2 linked regions of the Sinobacterium norvegicum genome follow. The protein of the gene in region 1 interacts with the protein of each later gene in a pairwise test. Links are inferred from orthologs where the notes say so. Each region holds a gene or a part of one and is shown on either strand. Other genes may lie near its edges.

Region 1 (3,431 bases):
ATGGCTAAGGCTTTGGGAACCGGCATTGGTAGGGGGCTTAGTTTCCAGCATATCGAGATATTGAATAATGATCTCGGGGCACCGGTAGCCAAGCTTAACGGTTTTGCCGCTGAACGCATGGCGGAGTTGGGAGCAAATCACTGTCATGTTTCGATTTCAGATGAGCAGGAGTATGCCCTGGCTTTTGTTGTTCTCAGCGCCTAATTGGCTTTTTGGCCGCGCTGTACATCTTCAAAAATAACCTCTAAATCACACTGTTGGTGCCATTGTTTTAATGCCTTGGCTGCGGTTTTCAGCGTTCCTAATAATTCGCCGGCTCTGCTGGTTAAGCCGTCTTGACAGTGACTCTTTAACTCTGTTTCGAGTTCATATAAAGCACTTTGAAGAGCGGGGGTGCCGGTGTAGCAGCTGGCACCATGTAGCTTGTGTACGGCTTCTATCATTGTCTGTAGCTGCTGGCTGTCCGCGTTTTGACTAATGTGGTCGACATCTTCATCCAAGCGGCTGAGAATACCAGACAGCATGTCGACGGCAAGGCTGGGTATTTGGTTGGCTCGTTGAAGGCACAGCTGAATATCGACAGGTTTAGCGTTTGCGGTTGGTATCTGAGGGCTGACAGGCGCTGTTGATTTTCTCTCATGCTCAATAAACTGTGAGCTATTGGTCCAAGTGTGCAGCGTTTTTTCCAGGATGGCGATATCGATGGGTTTGCTGAGATGATCATTAAAGCCAGCCTGCATGAGATTGCGCTTTTCTTCAGCCTGGGCATGGGCAGTTACGGCGATCACCGGGGTTGTCCGGTTTGGGCTGTTGCCGATGCGAATCGCTCGAGTTGCTTGTACTCCGTCTACCACAGGCATTTGAATATCCATTAGGATTATATCGAAACGCTGTTGGTCGCAGAGGTCCAGTGCCTGCTGGCCGTCATGGGCCAGGGTGACATGCATGCCAAGATCTTCTAACAACACGAGCAATAATTTAAGGTTGGAGTCATTGTCATCGACAGCCAGCACGCTGAATTTTACGCCATCTTCACTGAGTTGTTGGAACTCTGCTGCGATGAGGTCGTAGTCATTACTGATGGTGTCCAGTGCCTGATAAAGCTTTGCATGTGGCGCTGGACGGCTTAACGCAATACATTGGTCCTGGCCAAATAAGGACTCGTAATGAGAGCCAATGGCGGTTGGTAGCAGCACCACGGAGCGGCAGTTATACCGCTGATTAACATTGGCCAGCATGGTAGTCAGGGTTTGTTCATCAAGCTCATCCTCATCGGGGATAATAATCGTTGCCGATAAATCGATATTATTGTCATTGTGAATGAGCTCTTCACTGCTGTTAAAGCAATAGACATGTGCCTGCCAGCCCTCTAATTGGTGTCGTAGTGCTAAGCTGACTGCACTGTTGCATGAATACAGGCCGATATTCTTTTCGACCAAAGCATCCATCGGGGGCAGTGAGGCAACCTTGTTGGGCAGTTTTGCCCGCAAGGTGTACCAGAAAGTGGCGCCTTTGTCGGGCTCGCTGTCCAGGCCGATCTCGCCACCCATTTGTTCGACCAAGCGCTTACAAATGACCAGTCCCAGCCCTGTGCCGCCGTAGTCTCTTGATGTAGAGGCGTCCGCCTGGGTAAAGGCGTTAAATATATTGAGTTGTTGATGCTCAGAGAGGCCAATACCGGAGTCGGTAACGCTGATAACAAGCAGTGCTTGGCCGTCATGGATTTCTTTGAGCTTAATGCGCACAATAATATTGCCCTGCTCACTGAATTTAATCGCATTGCTTAGCAGGTTGGTCGTAATTTGTTTGATGCGCAGCGGGTCGCCAATGACGCAGGCTGGTATATCACTGTAGCTCAACAAAATAAGTTCTAAATTCTTATCGTGGGCCGAGGGTGCCAACATGGTGAGTGAGTCTTCGATAATCTCACGAATGTTAATCGATGCATTGTCGAGTACCAGCTTACCGGCCTCAATTTTAGAGAGGTCAAGAATGTCATTAATAATGGCCAGTAAGCCCTCGGCCGAGAGTCGTATGGTCTCCAACTGGTCTCGGTGGCGACCATCGGTAATGTCTTTGAGTAACAAATTGCTAAAGCCAATAATACCGTTCAGTGGTGTTCTTATTTCATGACTGGTATTGGCGAGGAATTCAGATTTGATGCGGCTGGCTTCCAGCGCCTCGCGTCGGGCAATGTCCAGTTCAATATTCTGAACCTCAATCGTCTCCAGCGTCTGACGAAGGTCGCCGGTGGTTTGCTCGATATTGTATTCTGTTTCAATATTGAGCTGTAATAAGGTGTCGCTGAGAAGGTTGAGTCGGTTACTGATCTGGCTGAGTTCGTCATTGCCATGGACGGTAAGTAAGGTCTCATAATCCCCGTCGATGATGTTGTCAATGGCCTCGCCAATCTGATCGGTGGCAGATTTGAATCTATTGGCGACTTTTATGGCAATAACTAAGCAGGCGGTGAGGCTGGCAATGATCAGTAACACGCTGATTATGACGTTGCGGTAGGTTTGTAATGTCAGGCTGTGAAGATCGTACTCTATTTCGACCCAGCCAATGGGCTCCGCCTTGTCAGCACTATCAATAATCAAATCTCGAGTTAATATTGGCCGAGAGTATCGCCGGGTAAGCTCAGATGAGTAGCTTTGAATGCCGTCGCCCAGCCGCTGTTGGTCGGCAACGTTGACGGCGATCATTTTTGGTCCGCTACGATTAATCAGTCGTCGCTGTTGGTCATACAGGCGAATGGCTCTGACACCGGGTTCTTCGAGTGCGTTGCGCAACAGCTCCTTGAGCAGTATGTTATCGTCGAGCGCTAGCAGGGTCTTGCTGACAGCGGCAATTTGGATGGTGCTGGCATAGGCACGTTGATCAAGTAAGAGGTTGCGTTCTTCGATGCGATTAAGCACCTGATAGCTACCCAGTAGTAAGGTGATTAACGCGGAGGGGGTGAGGGCAAGTAAAATAATTCTCTTGCGCAAACTCCAATTAGCCATAAACCCAACTCTTTATATTAATTATTAGCTTAACGATGTTATTCGTTATCATCTTAGGCTATATTCGCCAAGAATTTTTGATGTCAGGTATAATAGCCGTCGTTTGATCACTATTACCAGTCATATCGATATTTGTCGTGTCAAAAACCCCCATAAAGGCAATAGATAACAATGAATTACCCAACTATAGAGGCTTATGTTGGCAACACTCCGCTGGTGCGGCTGCAACGCTTGGCAGGAGAGACGAGTAATACTATATTAGTCAAGCTCGAGGGTAATAATCCGGCAGGCTCGGTCAAAGACCGGCCGGCGATGTCGATGATTACTCGGGCTGAGGCTCGAGGCGATATCAAGCCCGGCGACACTCTGATAGAGGCAACCAGCGGCAATACAGGCATAGCATTGGCTATGGCGGCCGCTATTAAG
Region 2 (3,059 bases), 100 kb from region 1 along the record:
GTTAATAATCTTCGACTAACATTGAGTATGGGGTCTGAGGACGCATTTGAAGGAGGTCGTGGCGGCCTCGCTGTAGAGACTGAAAAGCCTCAATTAAAGCGACCGCCTCAATACCAAGTTGTATTATTGAATGACGATTACACACCAATGGATTTCGTTGTTCATGTATTGCAAGGTTTTTTTAACCTTGATGAAGAAGCTGCGACGAGAGTTATGCTGGCAGTACATCATCAGGGCAAGGGGGTTTGCGGTGTTTTCAGCAAGGATGTTGCTGAAACCAAGGCAGTGCAGGTCAATCACTATGCCAGGGAGCATGAGCATCCACTGTTGTGTGAAATAGAAGTCTCGAGTGATGAATAATACTAAAGTGAGGTTCAAAATTTATGTTGAGTAAAGATCTAGAAGCCACACTCAATTTAGCGTTCAAGGGTGCTAGAACTAAGCGTCACGAATTTATGACGGTTGAGCATTTATTACTAGCGCTATTAGATAACAGTGCCGCACAGGCTGTATTAAACGCATGCGCCGCCGATCTTGGTAAATTAAGAACTGCCTTAATTGATTTTGTCGATACTACAACGCCATTGATTCCGGTCGGTGATGAGGAACGTGAGACACAGCCAACGTTAGGCTTTCAGCGGGTATTGCAACGTGCCGTGTTTCATGTGCAGTCCTCCGGCAAGAATGAAGTGACCGGTGCGAACGTGTTGGTCGCCATCTTCAGTGAGCAGGAAAGCCAGGCCGTATTTTTACTCAAGCAACAGAGTGTTGCTCGGCTCGATATCGTTAATTATATTACTCACGGAATTTCTAAGGTCGAAGGCGGACAAAGTCCCTTGGATGGAGAAAATTCTGAGCGTGAGATCAATAGTGAAGAAGGTTTTGCTCAGGAGGGCGCAGAGGCGACGGCGCTTGAGAGTTATGCCACCAACCTTAATGAACAGGCTAGGCTTGGTAAAATTGACCCGCTGATTGGCAGAGACAGTGAGGTGCTTCGTGTCGCGCAGATATTAACTCGTCGTCGAAAGAATAACCCCTTGTTAGTCGGTGAGTCTGGCGTTGGTAAGACCGCCATAGCAGAGGGCCTGGCCAAGCTTATTGTCGACGGTGATGTACCAGAGATATTATTGGAAAGTGTTGTTTATTCGTTGGATCTCGGTTCGTTGTTGGCGGGAACTAAGTATCGAGGTGATTTTGAAAAACGTTTTAAAGGCTTATTGGCTGAGCTTAAAAAGCAGCAGCATGCGATTCTTTTTATTGATGAGATACATACGATAATTGGTGCTGGCGCCGCCTCCGGTGGTGTGATGGATGCCTCTAATTTGCTTAAGCCACTGCTAAGCTCAGGTGATATGCGCTGCATTGGGTCAACGACTTTTCAAGAGTTCCGAGGTATCTTTGAGAAAGACAAGGCACTTGCTCGTCGATTCCAGAAGATTGATGTACTTGAGCCATCAACAGATGAAACCTATCAGATTTTGAAAGGTCTGAAGTCTCGTTTTGAGGCGCATCATGAGGTTAAATACACTTCCAAGGCGCTGAAAGCGGCTTCAGAGTTAGCGGATCGTTATATTAATGAGCGTTTTTTGCCTGACAAGGCCATCGATGTGATTGACGAGGCCGGTGCATTCCAGCGATTGCAGCCTATAAGTAAGCGGAAGAAATTGATAGGTGTCGGTGATATAGAGCAAATCATTGCCAAGATTGCCCGTATTCCCGCTAAGAATGTATCCAGCACGGATAAAGCGGTGTTGTCCAAGCTTGAAGATAATCTCAAGATGACTATCTTCGGTCAGGATGATGCGATTACTGTGTTGTCTACTGCGATCAAATTGTCTCGTGCTGGCCTGCAAACTGGTGATAAGCCCGTTGGTTCTTTCCTGTTTGCCGGTCCTACTGGAGTTGGTAAAACGGAGGTTACCAAGCAGCTATCAAAGCAGCTCGGGGTTGAGTTGATTCGTTTTGATATGTCGGAGTATATGGAGCGTCACACCGTTTCTCGTCTTATTGGTGCGCCACCGGGTTATGTGGGCTATGACCAGGGCGGTCTGTTGACAGAGGCTGTTAGCAAGGCTCCGCATAGTATTGTTTTACTTGATGAAATTGAGAAAGCGCACCCGGATGTTTTTAACCTGCTGCTGCAGGTAATGGATCACGGTACACTGACAGATAACAATGGTCGTAAATCAGATTTTCGCAACGTCATTTTGATTATGACAACTAATGCTGGCGCCCAAGATATCAGTCGGCGCTCGATTGGTTTTTCTAAGCAGGATCACACAACAGATGGTATGGAGGTCATTAACAAGACCTTTACGCCAGAGTTCCGCAATAGGATTGACAGCATTATTCAATTCTCAAGCCTTAGCACTGATGTGATTTTGACCGTTGTCGATAAATTTCTTGTCGAGCTGCAAACACAGCTGGATGACAAGAAAGTAGTGTTAGAGATCGATGACAGCGCCCGCCATTGGCTGGTAGAGAAGGGCTATGATGTGCACATGGGGGCGAGGCCGATGGCTCGCATTATCCAGGAGCACATAAAAAAGCCGCTTGCAGAGATGGTTCTTTTTGGTGAATTGGCGCAGTCTGGAGGCAGTGTCCACATTACTGTTGAGAATGATGGCTTGGTGTTGGAAACTGAAGAGATGGTCGTTGCTTGATGCTTTGCATCAGCTAAGATCAGTCAAAAAAATAGCGGCATTAGCCGCTATTTTTTTGATTTTTCACCAAGTATTAACGAGCGCGGTATGTGATGCGGCCCTTGGTCAAATCATAAGGTGTTAGCTCTACGCGAACTTTGTCGCCAGTCAAAATGCGGATATAGTTTTTGCGCATCTTGCCAGAAATATGGGCGGTAACAATGTGTCCGTTCTCTAGCTCAACGCGGAAAGTTGTGTTCGGAAGGGTGTCAACAACTTCCCCTTCCATTTCAATCTGGTCTTCTTTTGCCATGCGGCGCTTCACCTTTGTGTTAAAAACGTTGTGTTTTAATTGTGCAATTTCCCAGCAGGCCATATATGGAAGCCAAATCACTGAGAAAATAATTTCGCGCAATT

The links. The genes of interacting proteins can lie anywhere in the genome.
Region 2: the proteins of L9P87_RS02480 (region 1) and clpA interact in binary tests that used the Escherichia coli proteins (3 or more experiments, as listed by UniProt). The link is inferred for Sinobacterium norvegicum from one-to-one orthologs.

The regions. Positions count from the first base shown.
Region 1 is NZ_CAKLPX010000001.1:576,190-579,620, reverse strand. What follows is about bases 1-3,356. They hold L9P87_RS02480 (ATP-binding protein), read right to left. Parts: upstream 3,006-3,356; coding sequence 201-3,005; downstream 1-200. Other genes in these bases: cysM (cysteine synthase CysM), read left to right, coding at 3,177-3,356; acpS (holo-ACP synthase), read left to right, coding at 1-204. Outside these bases: more of cysM, read left to right, coding at 3,357-3,431. UniProt on the Escherichia coli protein: Member of the two-component regulatory system UvrY/BarA involved in the regulation of carbon metabolism via the CsrA/CsrB regulatory system. Phosphorylates UvrY, probably via a four-step phosphorelay.
Region 2 is NZ_CAKLPX010000001.1:473,697-476,755, reverse strand. What follows is about bases 40-3,023. They hold clpA (ATP-dependent Clp protease ATP-binding subunit ClpA), read left to right. Parts: upstream 40-383; coding sequence 384-2,663; downstream 2,664-3,023. Other genes in these bases: infA (translation initiation factor IF-1), read right to left, coding at 2,737-2,955; clpS (ATP-dependent Clp protease adapter ClpS), read left to right, coding at 40-360. Also shown: more of clpS, read left to right, coding at 1-39. UniProt on the Escherichia coli protein: ATP-dependent specificity component of the ClpAP protease. It directs the protease to specific substrates. It has unfoldase activity. The primary function of the ClpA-ClpP complex appears to be the degradation of unfolded or abnormal proteins.